DNA from 2 places in the Halobacillus sp. K22 genome. Region 2 is predicted to be linked to the other one. Evidence: a T-box and tRNA genes for the amino acid it is inferred to sense, from the RefSeq annotation. Region 2 holds a T-box; the other holds one or more tRNA genes.
The links. The T-box of region 2 lies ahead of ACTWPM_RS01495 (valine--tRNA ligase). A T-box ahead of a tRNA ligase gene usually reads a tRNA of that ligase, here a tRNA-Val.

Region 1 (7,606 bases), on a different contig from region 2:
ATTACGATTGATGAAGTGATCGAGGAGGGGGCGTTTCAGGCTGGAGCCATTGAAGGAATGACGTATCTTCTCCCAGGACACAGCTATCATCAGCTTGCCCTTCGTGTGCACGGAATTCTCTTTGCAGCTGACAGTTATTTTGGAGTAGATACCTTACATAAGCATAAGATACCTTACAATACCGATGCTGACCGCACGCTCAAGAGTCTGAACCGGTTGCTTACCATCTCGTGCGACGGCTACGTGCCCGGCCACGGAGAGCTGGAGCAGGATGCATCGGCTACCATTCAAACGAATATCGATTATCACGAAGATATCCTGGATACGATGGAAGACTTTATTCAGGCATATGAAAAAGGGATCAGCCATGAAGAACTCGTTGCCGCCATGTGTGAACACTATGGGGTAAAAGCTCCTCAGCTGTCCCAGTGGTTATTGTACCGCACGGCCGTAACGGCTTATGCTACGGCTTTAGTGAAGCAGGGGAGGGCGGTCCATAAAATTCAGAACCATCGCTTCATCTTTACTGCATTAGAAGCCGATCAAAAATAATTGCGGCTCGCCTTCTTTATATTCAGCGTAGAGCACATCCGCCGGTGAATTAAAATTTTGAGATTGAATCTGGCGCTTCAGCCAGGCTTCATTCTGGCCGATTTCCTCGAGACTGTCCCAGATCACTTCACCATCGCTGATCAGCGTTCGTGGAAGCGGAACAGTTTCAGGAGGCAGATTCATATCCCCTTTGGTTACGTTTTGGTACTGAGAAGACTTTAACACCGATACGGTGCCGTCCGTTTCCAAAACTGCATACTGCACTTCCTGTACCGAAAACACGTCCTTCGCGCGCAGCAGGTGCTGCAGCTGATTAATATCCAGCTTGCTTTTCTTTAGCTGCTCGCGGTCGATTTTCCCTTTGTAGATGATCAAGGATGGACGACCTTCCAACAGGCCACGGGTTGATTTATATTTTTCCGTAACAATTTCGGTAATATAGATGAGAACTCCCCACAAAAGCACCGCAAAGCCAATATCAAGGACTCCGACTTCCTTATCATATAAGGCGTTTCCGACAAGCTCTCCCAATACAAGAGCAGCGATAAAGTCAAACGCGGTAATTTGAGTGATTTGTGTTTTTCCCAATACTTTAGTGAGAATAAATAAAGCCAGGAAACCGAATAAAGTTTCCGCGGTAATTTGAAGGTATTCCATATATGATCACAATCCTCGTCGATTCATTATCCTTCATTGTGGTCAAAGAGGAAGGAATCTAAACGAAAAAAACCTGCCAATCCCGAGTGGACTGGCAGGTTTTTTCGATTATAGTGATTTTGTCATCGTGACGTGCGGGATGCCGGCATCCATAAATTCATCAGAAACCGTTTTATAGCCTAACGATTCATAGAATGCTTCCGCATGGGTCTGGGCATTCAGCTTCGAGGCCTGATAGGTATGATCTTTAATGAGGGATTCCATAAAGAGGATCATTTCTTTACCATACTTCTTACCTCGAAAAGGACGCTTTACACAGATGCGTTCAAGCTTTCCGTAGTCGCCGACGAATCGCAGGCGGGCGGCAGCTACAGGTTCATCCTGTTCATAACCGACCAGGTGAACGGCAGTATCATCGTGTTCATCGATCTCTAAATCCTCTGGCACGTTTTGTTCGTCAACAAAGACGGCGCGTCGTACATGAAACGCGTCGTCTTTCTCTTGTGGACTTGCAACTTGTTTGATCTCCAATTCGTTTATCCCTCCCCGAGACGGAAGGTTTCGTACACACTCCAGGCACCGTTCTCCAGCTGATAAAGAAGCTGGAAGCGGCCGATGTTGTCCTGAATATCAAATTTGTTCATGCTTAAGCTTCCGTATACATCGAAAAACTCATCATCCGAAAGCTTCTGAGCAATCGTAATGTGAGGAACGAATTTAAAATCTTTCTTCTCAGGAAGGCTGCCTGTATGAAGCTTATCATTCAGATCGAAAATCTCCTCCGAAGGCTCCACTTTCAAGTAAATGGTATTCGTTACCGGAGAAAACGAACTCACTTTGTAGATCCCGTAGGAAAAAGGCTCCGTGTTTTTCGCAATTTGTTTTAATTCTGGAATGATTTTCTCCTCAATCTCATTTTCTTCCGCATCGAATGGTTCTTTCAGGGTAATATGCGGCGGAATCAAAGCATAGTGCGGGTCATAGCGTTTACGATAAGAATTCGCGACATCTTGTACTTTTTTTGATGGAAATACTGCAATACCGTATCTCATGGAAAATACCCCTCCTGATTCTAAATTCACTTCTTTTTTAGACTTCAAAAATATTTAACAAAGCGCGTTTGAAATCCTTCTGCCACGTCCCCCACGTGTGATCGCCTTCAAGCTCGTGGAACGTGTAACTGCAAGGACGTCCAGTTAAGTAATTGTTCAAGTCACGGTTCGGCTGCAGGAAGTTCTTCCTTGCACCTTCCGTCGTCTCCACATCATACTCCTGATCACCAATGGTGTGGTAAATGGTTAATGAAGAAAGATCCTTCGCAGACTTGATGACTTCAAACACGTGTTCATCCACATAAGGGCTCTGCATAATCACATTGCCAAATACATTCGGAAACTTCACCGCTGTCATGAATGAAACTGTTCCAGCAAGCGAATCTCCGACAAGCGTCCTACCACTGCCCATATGATAACCAGGCAGCTCTTCATCAAGGAACGGAACCACTTCACGGATAAGGAAATTCACATATGCCGATTGTTTCTTTCCGTCCGGATGATACTTATCCTGACGATCATACTTGTCTCGATAATGAATACCAATGAAAATGGTATTCTCAATCTTTCCTTCACCGTGCAGTTCATCACTCAGTGTGGCCGCACGCCCAAGCTGGAAATAATCATTACCATCTTGCATAATACAGAAATGGTACTTATACAAGGGGGAGAAATTTTCTGGGGTGTACACTTTTAGTGTCATTTCTTCATCTAGATAGCTGCTATTAATTGTATATTCAGTCATGGATCCTTTTCTACCCATGCCGACCACCTCCTAACATGCAAATAAGCTCCTATAGGAATTCCCGCTGCCTTCTGTACATAAACGTACCATAACTATTTTATCATATAATGATGTAAAAAGTGGAGAAGACGAAGAAAGCGCTTGATAAATGGGATATTTAGAGGATATTTACATGAGCTTCATAAATAATTAAAATTCTGTTGACACGGATTCGGTTACGTTGTATATTATTAGTTGTCAGACGACATCTTATTACATACGATTCCGTAGCTCAGCTGGGAGAGCGCCACCTTGACAGGGTGGAGGTCGTTGGTTCGAGCCCAATCGGAATCATCCATACAAAGTGCGAAGGCGTTATGATCCGTATCCAGAGCGGGTTGTAGCGTCTTTTTCTGTTTTATAACTTTTCACATACAATAGAAAGACCCGTTCAATACTAAAGCGGTTTTACAAATAAACGAACACAAACTACCAAAGAGGTTCTTCCTCCATAGATAACTCAAGTGTAAAAGGGAACATGGCTATAACAATTAACTGTGGAACGAGGAAAATACCGAGGGACAGCGAGACTGACAAATCCAGGATTATAAGCAGAGGTAATAGTAATAGAGGGCTCATGCTATATAGAGAAGTTTTCTTCATACTAGCTTGAGTCTGGTATTGTTTTTCACCGCAGAATTCACATGCCACACCTCTTTGAAATTTGAAACCCATTTTCATGCAAGTGGTCCATGACCATTCGTTCCTACAATTACTACATTTAGGCATATGTAAAACTCCTTTAAAACTATAGTATTAGTGTATATACGGTTAACTGAAAAGAAGGTTTCACTATGTATTGTCTGGACGATTAACTTTATGGCTACCAGCTGCATCCTTTGAAATTGGTTGGTTACCAGTAGCAATAAGTGCGAAGAGATTAGGATCCATATCCAGAGCAGGGATAGGGTTTTTTTGTTATAGACGATTTGCAAAATCCTTAGGACTACACGGAGATTAGCATATAAAATAAACCATCTATAAAAAAACTTTTTGAAAATAGTATTTATGATTTGGATGGTGAAATTGAGAATGTTAGACTTAATTTATCTTTGAACCTTTCACAATGCATTGGGCATGCCCGCTGCGAAAGATTATTCAAAGGTGTGGCCTCACCTTCAATTAAAGGGTGGGGTTTTTTCTTTTAAAACTTAGATAAAGTAAGTATTATTAAGAAAGGCACTGGTCATTTAGAGCCAGTGCCTTTTTCTGTTATGTTATAGGTATCTCTATGTCTCTTTCTTACAACATAATTCATTGAGCCCAGGTCCTTTTTTCTCATTCTTCCACTTATTCTTAGATTGTTTGTCTTATGCCGAAAAAACTCTCGTGCTCCGTTGTAGGTGGTGTACCAGCGTTTACCGATTAGTTTAAAACCTCCATATTCTTTATCGGAGAGCTTTATTGGGCGGAAACACGTACCAAACACCTCATCTTCCCATTCAACGATCCCTAATGTTTCACGGTCATCCGTCCACATGTTACATAATTTTTTCAACATTACTCCCCCCGAAACTAACTTATTTCACCAAAAACCAGTCTTTAATGTGACACCTTTTTGATTTCGATAGTTAAATTGATGTACCAATGTACCACTCCTTGCTTTGTTAGTATTAACTACCTATACTTCCATAATTTTCGACAAATTTCCACAATTGAAAAATATCTTTAAACAGAAAAAAAAGAAAAAAACTCTTAACCTTTAAAATAGTGCATTATGTCAGATGAGACTGAGTGTACTGAGTTATGAAGGATTAAGTATAGAACATGCGACATACGCTTTAGGCGAGGTTGGTTTGTGATAGATAAAAGGGAGCAGCATTAGCTGCTCCCTTTTATCTATGAGTGTGTACTTTTACATATTTCTTATTAACCCTTCCTACTTCTGACCCTGTAAGGTTTAACACTTTTTTCTTGTATATTAATAGATGAATGGAATGAATCTTTTAGTCGAATTTTCGTACTCTTTGAATGCTTTCCCGTACTTTTTTCTTAAATACTCATCATGCTTTGGGATATTTATGAACACGAAAAAAACGAATAAAATAACAGGTATGATAATCGACCAAGCATTTCTCGTCATCAGCGCAAATCCTGTTACCCATACAAAATCCCCGAAATAATTTATATGAATAGAGTATTTAAATAGGCCTCCTGTATATAAAGCGCCTTTATTATCAACGTTTTTCTTCCATTGGTTTCTCAATAACTCTGAGACCGTATTAATGGCTGAACCAGAAATAAAAAGAAAAGTAGCAATAAAGTCAATATAATCAAGTGGTTTTTCAACTACGCCTCCCAGCATCGAAAAACCAATATAATAAAGAGCGAAAGCAAACGGGATGTTAACTGCTTCTCCCCATGTAATTCCACGTTTCAATAAATAAAATATCATAAAGTTCATTCTGAGAAAGATGACAAGACTAAATGCAAATAAGAAAATCCTGCGATAATAATCACCGATCGGCCATCCGAAAATAGAGTTTCCACCTAGAAAAAGGAACCAAAACGAAAATCCAAGAAAGACACATTGCATGACAAAAATAAAGATTCTTTGAGCCCATGATTTATTTTTACTTCCATACATAATACCCTTCCCTTTCAGCGGAGATTTCTATTATTAGTCTAAAAACATAAGGGCTCATTTTTTCCTTAAGTTCCTTTTCTTGAACTAAGATTGAAGTTATAAAAAACTGCAGAGCATTGTATGATAAAAGAAAACTAAAACAGTTAAAAGTCTCCCTTAAGATTACCGAACTTAAGGGAGGCTTTGTTTTATTCCTTACTTATTAGTCTGCCGTCACAGAACACTTAAAAAGTGCTACAACCCTAGAATCCTATTGTACTTTGTCTCTTTTAGCAAAATAATAGATAATCGCAACTAACTCAAGCGTTATAAAAAATCCATGTAAAGGGATTGTTTTCGGAAGATCATATACAGCAAAGAAATCTACAAACATAAAGTTAGCAATTAAAGGAGCTACATGAGCTAAAAGACCAATTACATCCCATTTCCAGGGGTTTTTATCATAGGAACCGATGACTAACGTAAGGCCTATCACAAACATTAATCCATATGCTTGAAATAACCCCACATCAAGAAATGGTTCCTCATATAGAAATCCTCCTGGTCCTTTTCCTGTGTAAAGGCCGTACGTTGTAGAAATAATCATAAATACAGTAAGGAATATTAAAAAAATACCATGAAAGCGTAGCACACCTCGATTAAATTTTAATGCACTCATTGTACTCCACTCCTCATCTATATATTTACTACATGAAGTTTTAAATCTAACCGTTTTCAGGCACCATAAGGACAAGGATCTTGATATTCTAAATTCTCTTGAAGGACGTTCAATTGGAATGCTAATAACACCTTTATTTATGCTTGTTCTTTTTGATATCCGTAAACGGTTTTATGCCAGGTAAAGTGTAGAATGAGCAGACTGCATGTGATGAATGCGGCTAGCAGCCACGTATATAGGGAGACAGGCTCATTCAAATAAAATCCTTCCACCAGCTTTAACAGCCAATAAAACGGATCGAACAAAGCTATGGTGTGCATTACCCCGCCCACAAATATGCCGAGTGCAGGAAGTGCAATAAACAATAGGAATGTCACCGGCTTAATGATTGCAAGCGCTTGTGATTCGTTTTTCGCATAATAGGCCATAAACATACCCGTGATGAGAGACAAGGTGACTCCCAGGGCCAGCACCCATACGCTTTCCCAAAGAGTTAAAGGGGCACCCAAAATCCAGGCGCACAAGATAAAATCGGAAATAACAATTACTGCGCTTATAATGAGCTTACCTGCCAGCATGAAAAACCGAGGTACAGGTTCTGTACGTTGCAAGTCAATTGTTTTATTTTCTTGTTCTTCGATAAGCTTAAATAAAAGAATCATTCCTCCTGCTGAAAAGACACCATAAAGAGTAAAAGCAAAAATGGTCGAGAATAAACGTTCACGTTCTATAGGAGAGACGATGTCCGTTTCTCCCTCAAGGATGGAACGGGCTTTTTGTACTTCTTCCTCAGTTTCCCTGCCATCTGTCATAAGTTCTCCATCTGGAAGGACGCCAATAGCTGTATCTACATCACTCACTCTTTGCTTCATATCTTCCATTGAGGCAACGGAAGTGACTTGCACACCCTCCGCATTTATATTCTCCAGGTTTTCCTGTTCAAGTACGACGAACTTAGGCAGGGTTGAATAAGATTCAGAAATACCTGTTGTACCTAAAGAGATCAAGATGGGAAAAGCAAATACAAGCAAGATAAACAAGTGCCGGATTGAAAGTGCTGTTTCTCTTTTAAGATTTGTGAAAAACATAATCTATTTCCCCCCTTATAATCGGAACCCTTTTTTATAGGTAACCTGGTAAAATAACGCGATAAAGAATACATAAACAATGATGGCGAAAAGGCTAAGTGCTAAAAGGGAAACCTTCGCGTAGTCACCGCGGACCGGATATAATAAGTTGTAAAACCCCTTAATTATATAGTTAAACGGATTGCCTGGGATCTCAGGAATATTCCACGCAGGTAAAATAAGACGCAT
Region 2 (7,606 bases):
AAAAAACACTGCACTTACTCCAAATTCGAGGAAAACAATATAAAGCACAAAACCAACGGGCAGCACAATACCTGCGGTGGCTATGTCCCATACAAAACCGCTGTCCCACCAAACGATTTTCTGCTTATATATTATTTTTGCAATAATTTTAAGTGAAACTTGGTTGAGGAGAATTTGCGATAACGCGTATGTAATAATGGGGACTGCATCTGTTATAGAGGAAACGGCTTCTCCCGCATGTTCTCCGCCGAGGGCATAATACACTTGTGCCGAAAGGACTGATATAGCGAGAAACATTAAGAAGTTAATCGGTATTCGATGAGAGTTGGTACGGTCAACGCGAACCTTTAAAATTAAAAAGAGCAGGGATACTTGGGAAATTATTATCTCAACAAATAACCCATACTGCAAAAAAGCCGCAAATGCAATTCCATGAGTAAAGAAAACCGGGTTATCTCCAATCCGCAGAGGAAAGAGGGCTACGATGGAGGCAAGTATGACAAAAGCACCAATTTCCAACGTATTTACATGGAGAGGCGGATCCGTCCAACGATACAGCAAATAGATGCTAGAAGGCCATAGACAAATCCAAAGCACCCATATCTTGAATCTTTTGTCCCTTTCCATCCACCCACCTCATCCCTGACCATACATTTATAAAATAGGAAAAATTAAGTAACTAAAATGTTACCATATCAAATGTTAATATTCAAAATATTTCCTTATTTCTGATATAAAATACAGTGATCCTGTTATGAGTAGAACGTCTCCAGTCTTCATATTAGACTTGGCCTGGCTGATTGCCTGAACGTAATCTGAGACAGGTATAGTAGTCGGTATAGGAGAGAGCCGGGTTAGCTCACTTGCAGTCATGGATCTTGGGAAATCAAAGGAAGTCATATAGGCAACATTGCTTATCTCTTTTAGAATTTCAAGCATTTTCTCAACTGGTTTATCTTCTAAAGCAGAATAAATAAGATGTACGCGATCCCCTCTGAAATGACGGTTCATTGTGTCCACCAAAGCCCGTGTTCCTTCTTCATTATGGGCGCCATCAATGATGGTTACAGGGTTTGTACGAATAGTTTCAAAACGAGCCGGCCAATGGGTTTGAAGCAGACCTTTATCGTATTTAGAGCGATTTATCGGATACCCCATCTCTTTTAGATGCTCCATCGTCTGAAGGGCTAGACTTGCATTATCAATTTGGTGCAGGCCTTTCATAGGACTAAGCAGCTCACTGGACTGATATGTTGAATTCACAAATATAAAAGATTCCCCTCCAGATAAACTCTTTTTATGTTCCACATGAAAATCCTCCCCCAAAATCGATACAGGAGCGTTATTAAGAGAAGCTTGCTCTTTCAAAACATTTAAGACTGACTCTTCTTTTGCGCCAGTAATTAGTGGTACATTGGTTTTGATTATACCGGCTTTTTCGTAAGCGATCTGCTCAAGTGTATCCCCCAGAACATTTATGTGATCAAGACCGATATTTGTAATTACGGATAAAAGCGGCTGAAGGATATTGGTAGAATCGTAACGCCCACCAAGACCGGTTTCAAACAATACAAATTCCAAATTTTTCTGGGAAAAATAAAGCATAGCCATTGCCGTAATAATTTCAAATTCTGTCGGTTCTCCGAGAGAGGTAGCTTTCAGCTTTTCTGCCAGAGGTTTAATATCTTCTACTAAATCAGCGAGCTCACCATCTGGGATAGCTTCTCCATTGAGACTGATCCGTTCATTGAATCTGATAATATAGGGTGAAGTGAACGTTCCTACTTCGAACCCTTGCGCTTGAAGCAAATTACTTAAATACGTAACTGTTGAACCTTTTCCATTTGTGCCGGCCACATGAATAGCTTTCAGCTTCCTCTCCGGGTGATCCAGTTGATCCATCATCCACTCCATCCGCTTTAATCCAGGTTTGACTTTAAATTTCTCTCTAGAATGAATCCATTGGATGGCTTCCTGATAATTTGACATGTCCGTCCCTCTTTTCAAAAAGAGGAGAGTACTCATAAGAATACCCTCCAGCTTCAATTATGCTTTTAATTCCTCGATTCGCGCTTCGACTTTAGCACGCTTATCTAAATAATCGTTCTCTTTTTCTCGTTCTTCTTCTACAACATGTTCTGGAGCTTTTTTTACAAACCCTTCATTAGCCAGTTTCTTCTGAACACGACTAACTTCCTGGTCCCATTTTTTCCATTCTTTCTCCAGTCGTTTGATTTCATCTTCAATATTGATTAAGCCTGCTAACGGAAGGTATAGTTCCGCTCCTGTAATAACAGAGGACATAGCCTTTTCAGGAGCCTGAAGGTCAGTCGCAATAGTCAATTCGCTTGGATTACAGAACTTATCCAGATAGTCACGGTTCTTTTCAAGTTCACTTACTACATCCTCGTCCTTCGCCTGAATCATTAACTGAATTTCTTTAGACATCGGAGTATCTACTTCTGCTCGAATGTTACGAACTGAACGGATAATGGAAACGAGACGATCCATTTCTTGAACGGCTTGCTCATTATGAAATTCATCTCGTGTTTCTGGCCACGAGGCCTGCGTGATGGAGTCCCCCTGATGAGGCAGGTGCTGCCAGATTTCTTCAGTGATGAATGGCATAAACGGGTGCAGCATTCGCATGATCTGATCAAGTGTGTAGGCTAAAATTGATCTTGTGGTATGAATTCTTGCCGAGTCTTCCCCGTATAAAGGAAGCTTGGCCATTTCAATATACCAATCGCAAAAATCATCCCAAATGAAGTTGTACAGCTGCCTACCGGCTTCACCAAATTCATATTTATCAATATTTTGTGTAACTTGATGAATCGTTTGGTTTAAACGAGTCAGAATCCACTGATCGGCTACAGACTTTTCACCAGATAAATCAATATCCTCGTACTTTAAATCGCCCATATTCATCAATGCAAATCTGGAAGCATTCCAAATTTTATTAGCGAAATTCCATGTTGATTCTACTTTCTCCCAGTGGAAGCGCAAGTCCTGCCCAGGTGATGATCCGGTCGATAAGAAATATCGAAGCGAGTCTGCCCCATACTTATCAATTACATCCATAGGATCTACACCATTCCCAAGTGACTTACTCATTTTACGTCCATCTGCATCACGAACAAGCCCGTGGATGAGAACATCTTCAAAAGGACGGCGGCCTGTAAATTCAATGGATTGGAAAATCATACGGCTAACCCAGAAGCCGATAATATCATAGCCGGTAACCAATACATTAGTCGGGAAGTAGCGGTTATAATCTTCGCTTTTTTCATCCGGCCACCCCATAGTGGAGAATGGCCAAAGAGCAGAGGAGAACCACGTATCAAGAACATCTTCATCCTGTATCCAGTTCTCCGGATCTTTCGGTTCTTCTTTCCCTACATAAACCTCACCTGACTCTTTGTGGTACCAGGCAGGAATTCTGTGACCCCACCAAAGCTGCCGCGAAATACACCAGTCACGAGTGTTCTCCATCCAGTGTAAATAAGGTTTTTCAAAACGATCGGGAACAAATTGAACTTTGTCCCCCCCTTTTTGTAAATCTATGGAGGCTTCAGCCAGCGGTTTCATATCCACAAACCATTGAGTAGAGAGATACGGTTCCACAACAGCGCCACTACGTTCAGAATGACCGACAGAGTGAAGATGTTCTTCAATTTCAAAAAGAACTCCTTCTGCCTGAAGATCTTTGACGATCTGCTTACGGCAATCAAATCGATCCATACCCTGGTATTTTCCTGCATTTTCATTCATACTGCCATCTTCATTCATAATGAGGACACGCTCTAAATTGTGGCGATTTCCAATTTCAAAGTCATTTGGATCATGGGCCGGGGTAATTTTAACAGCACCTGAACCAAATTCCATATCTACATAATCATCTGCCACAATTTCAATTTCTCTTCCCACGATCGGAAGAATAGCCTTTTTACCTATCAAGTTCTGGTAGCGTTCATCCTCTGGGTGCACAGCAATAGCCGTGTCCCCCAACATCGTTTCCGGCCGGGTCGTTGCGATCTCGATTCCGCCTTCTTCATCTTTCAGAGGATAGCGCATATGGTAAAAGGCTCCCTGTACATCTTCGTACTCCACTTCAATATCTGAAAGAGCCGTACGAGTAGCAGGATCCCAGTTGATAATATATTCGCCTCGATAAATTAAACCTTTATCATAAAGCTTAACAAACACTTCTTTTACCGCTTCGGATAGACCCTCGTCAAGGGTGAATCGTTCGCGTGAATAATCGAGACCTAGACCAAGCTTTTCCCATTGAGTGCGAATAAATTGGGCATATTCTTTCTTCCATTCCCATGACTTCTCTAGGAATTTCTCTCTGCCCAATTCATGGCGGGAAGTTCCGGCTTCTTTAAGTTTAGCCTCTACTTTCGCCTGTGTTGCAATACCTGCATGATCCATTCCAGGCAACCAGAGGACATCATAGCCCTGCATGCGCTTTACACGGCTTAATATATCTTGCAGAGTAGTATCCCAAGCATGTCCTAAATGTAATTTACCTGTAACGTTCGGCGGGGGAATTACAATGGTATAAGGTTCTTTATTCTTATCTCCTGACGCTTCGAAAAACTTACCGTCCACCCAGTATTGATAGCGATCCTTTTCAACGGCTGCTGGATCATACTTAGTGGGCATTGAAAGATCTGTTTGATTCATAATGGATCTTCCTCCTTTTATTATCTGTTTTTATAAAATAAAAAAAATCTCTTCCATCCTAAAAAGGACGAAAGAGATCTAATTCCGTGGTACCACCTTAATTTACAGAAATTACATGAAGCCCATATCTGTACACTCGAAAAAATAACGGCTTCTAACCGGCTTCTTCTACTCTTCGTTCAAAGAAGCTGCTCCAAGGGTGACTTTCCATCAACACAGATCCTGGAAAACTCTCACCACACGTTTTCCTCTCTGAAGGCTATGTCCATGTACTCTTCCCTGTCACGGCATTTCACGTATAATACTTCTATTACATATTGTATATAGAAATCATTGTTTTAGTCAACTGTTTGTGAAAAAAACGCGAATATGCAAATGAAAGGAGGTTGATGGACGTTGAGCCGCTTATATCGTTATCGTCTCCCACCGTGGTGCCGTACCTGTTTATTTGTATTCGAGAAGGCATTACTGCCTATTCTGGTTTTTCAATGTATCCGGACAATCTTTTTCCCTACAACATTTGACGTTTTCTTATTAGGGATAATTGTCGGAGTTTTTCTTGCTTTTCGTTATAAATGGATTTAATTCGGGATATAAACAATTTGGCCGGGGGAAACCTCGTCTCTGTGATCATTTGCTTTCTCTAACTGGTGAATGGAAACCTCGTATTTTTCAGCGATAGAAGCAAGCGTCTCATCTTCCTGAGCGATATACATTTTCATTTGAGAGTAAGTCTCTTCACGGTTAGGAAACAAATGCTTGAATATTTGTTTAATTCCATCAAGTCCGCCGGGAGCTTCCTCCTTTTTCTCCGAGTCTTTAACTGAGGATTCCGTATAAGATGAAGAAGCGCTCACATTTTCTTCCACGATATTTTCATGCCATACACTAGTACTGTCAGATGAAACATCAAGCGTTTCTTCTTTTTTATCATGACCAAAGAACTCTGCAAAATTCTGCGATTTTTTATGAGGCCATCTTCCTTCTTCTTCTGGCTGTGGCTCTTGTTCTAGTTCTACATCCTGGATTGCCTGATCATTCCGATTCGTCAGCTGAACCACAGGGGCTTCCCTTTCAGGGACAACAGGTTTTTCTTGTTCCTTGCGTTCTTCCTTATAATCAATCGGACCAAGCGTTGCCGACTCATCAAACGTATCCGAATTAGCTCCGGCATTTGCTGTTTGCTCGACTCCATTAATATTCAATTGAGCATGCAGTCTTAGCTGGTTATTCGCAGGAAGTTCATAATCAAAGCTTTCTATATCAATGAGAACATCTTCGAGGCTTGAAATTCGTTCGACCGGGACCGTGATTTCTACCGGGAATGAATGGGAAAAGTAACAGACCCCTTCCTCTCCTGATTCCACATGATCCATTGTCCGTACTGACTGCAGCGGAACAGCCTCTTCGTATTTATGATCAGATTGGTGGGGTACATATTCTCCCGCCAGGTCAACCGTTCCTTTTAAACGGACTTCATCTCCATTTTCCTCAATGACGATTTCAGGCTCAAGTGAAATACCAATTAGTTCTCTAACTCCCTGTCCTTCCTTAAACCATATCGCTTCGTCTAGATAAAATGAAAATACATTTTGTTTATTCTGCAATGGATTTGCCCCTCCCAATATATAATAAGCACAAGCCTCTATTACCACCTTATGCGGTAACTGAGTTTATATACATGGAGGGTTTAGAAAAAGGCATGGCCCGAGACGGCCATGCCTTGTATAATTCCATATTTATAGAGAAGCAAATACTTTTTCTGCTGCCCTTATTGTTTTTTCTATATCTTGCTCTGTATGCTTCGTTGATAGAAAGAGACCCTCGAATTGGGAAGGAGGAAGATAGATCCCTTCTTCAATCATCCCTTGATAATATCTTGTAAACATTTCTAGATCAGAAGCATTTGCGGTTGCGAAATCTACTACAGGATCATCCGTAAAGAAGAACCCAACCATAGATCCTGCCCGGTTAACCGTCAGTGGAATGTTATTTGCTTTTGCCGCTTTCTCATATCCTTCTATCAACCGGTCCACTTTTTGATTGATTCCTTTATAAGTTTCTTCAGTCATGGATGAAACCGTTTCGTAACCTGCCGTCATGGCTAATGGATTCCCAGATAGAGTACCTGCTTGATAAATGTCCCCTACAGGAGCTACTCGTTCCATAATACTACGTTTTCCTCCATATGCTCCTACAGGTAAGCCGCCACCAATTACTTTCCCAAGACAGGTCATATCCGGTGTAACACCAAAGTGACCTTGTGCGCTATGATAGCCGACACGGAATCCAGTCATTACTTCATCAAAGATCAGTACAGTGCCATTATCCTCCGTTAACTCGCGAAGTTCCTGCAGGAAACCATCCTTAGGAGGCACAACCCCCATATTCCCTGATACAGGCTCAATAATTACCGCAGCCAAGTCATCTCCATACTGCTCAAAAACATAGCGTACACTTTCTGAGTCATTATATGGAACCGTAATCGTATTTTGAGCAATGGATGCTGGAACACCAGGGGAATCAGGCAGTCCCAAAGTGGCAACACCAGAACCAGCCTTAATGAGAAGAGAATCACCATGGCCATGATAATTACCTTCGAATTTTAGAATTTTGTCACGACCTGTGTATCCACGGGCAACACGCAGGGCGCTCATCGTTGCCTCAGTACCTGAGTTCACCATTCTCAGCATCTCAATGGAAGGTACACGTTCAATAACTAACTCAGCTAGATGGTTTTCAATTTCTGTAGGAGTACCGAAACTCGTGCCTTGTTCTGTCACTTTTTTTAAAGACTCTACTACTTTTTCGTCCGCATGCCCTAGAATTAATGGGCCAAAACTAAGTACATAATCGATAAATTCATTTCCATCAAGGTCATAAAGTTTAGACCCTTGTCCTTTTTCCATAAATATAG

Region 1: it encodes a tRNA-Val, which carries the amino acid that the T-box ahead of ACTWPM_RS01495 (valine--tRNA ligase) is inferred to sense. The anticodon was not compared.

What each region holds. Positions count from the first base shown of each region.
Region 1 covers NZ_JBQQCN010000018.1:63,620-71,225, reverse strand. Annotated here, with positions in the region: gene ACTWPM_RS13610 (MBL fold metallo-hydrolase) at 1-552, shown strand, start outside; gene ACTWPM_RS13605 (DUF421 domain-containing protein) at 532-1,209, opposite strand; gene ACTWPM_RS13600 (GNAT family N-acetyltransferase) at 1,318-1,740, opposite strand; gene ACTWPM_RS13595 (2'-5' RNA ligase family protein) at 1,746-2,261, opposite strand; gene ACTWPM_RS13590 (alpha/beta hydrolase) at 2,299-3,024, opposite strand; tRNA gene ACTWPM_RS13585 (tRNA-Val) at 3,267-3,339, shown strand; gene ACTWPM_RS13580 (TIGR04104 family putative zinc finger protein) at 3,475-3,774, opposite strand; gene ACTWPM_RS13575 (hypothetical protein) at 4,232-4,546, opposite strand; gene ACTWPM_RS13570 (methyltransferase family protein) at 4,967-5,632, opposite strand; gene ACTWPM_RS13565 (hypothetical protein) at 5,883-6,290, opposite strand; gene ACTWPM_RS13560 (ABC transporter permease subunit) at 6,428-7,378, opposite strand; gene ACTWPM_RS13555 (hypothetical protein) at 7,394-7,606, opposite strand, start outside.
Region 2 covers NZ_JBQQCN010000001.1:287,918-295,523, forward strand. Annotated here, with positions in the region: gene ACTWPM_RS01485 (diguanylate cyclase) at 1-627, opposite strand, end outside; gene ACTWPM_RS01490 (bifunctional folylpolyglutamate synthase/dihydrofolate synthase) at 703-1,989, opposite strand; gene ACTWPM_RS01495 (valine--tRNA ligase) at 2,047-4,689, opposite strand; T-box leader at 4,750-4,984, opposite strand; gene ACTWPM_RS01500 (hypothetical protein) at 5,086-5,274, shown strand; gene spoVID (stage VI sporulation protein D) at 5,271-6,296, opposite strand; gene hemL (glutamate-1-semialdehyde 2,1-aminomutase) at 6,429-7,606, opposite strand, start outside.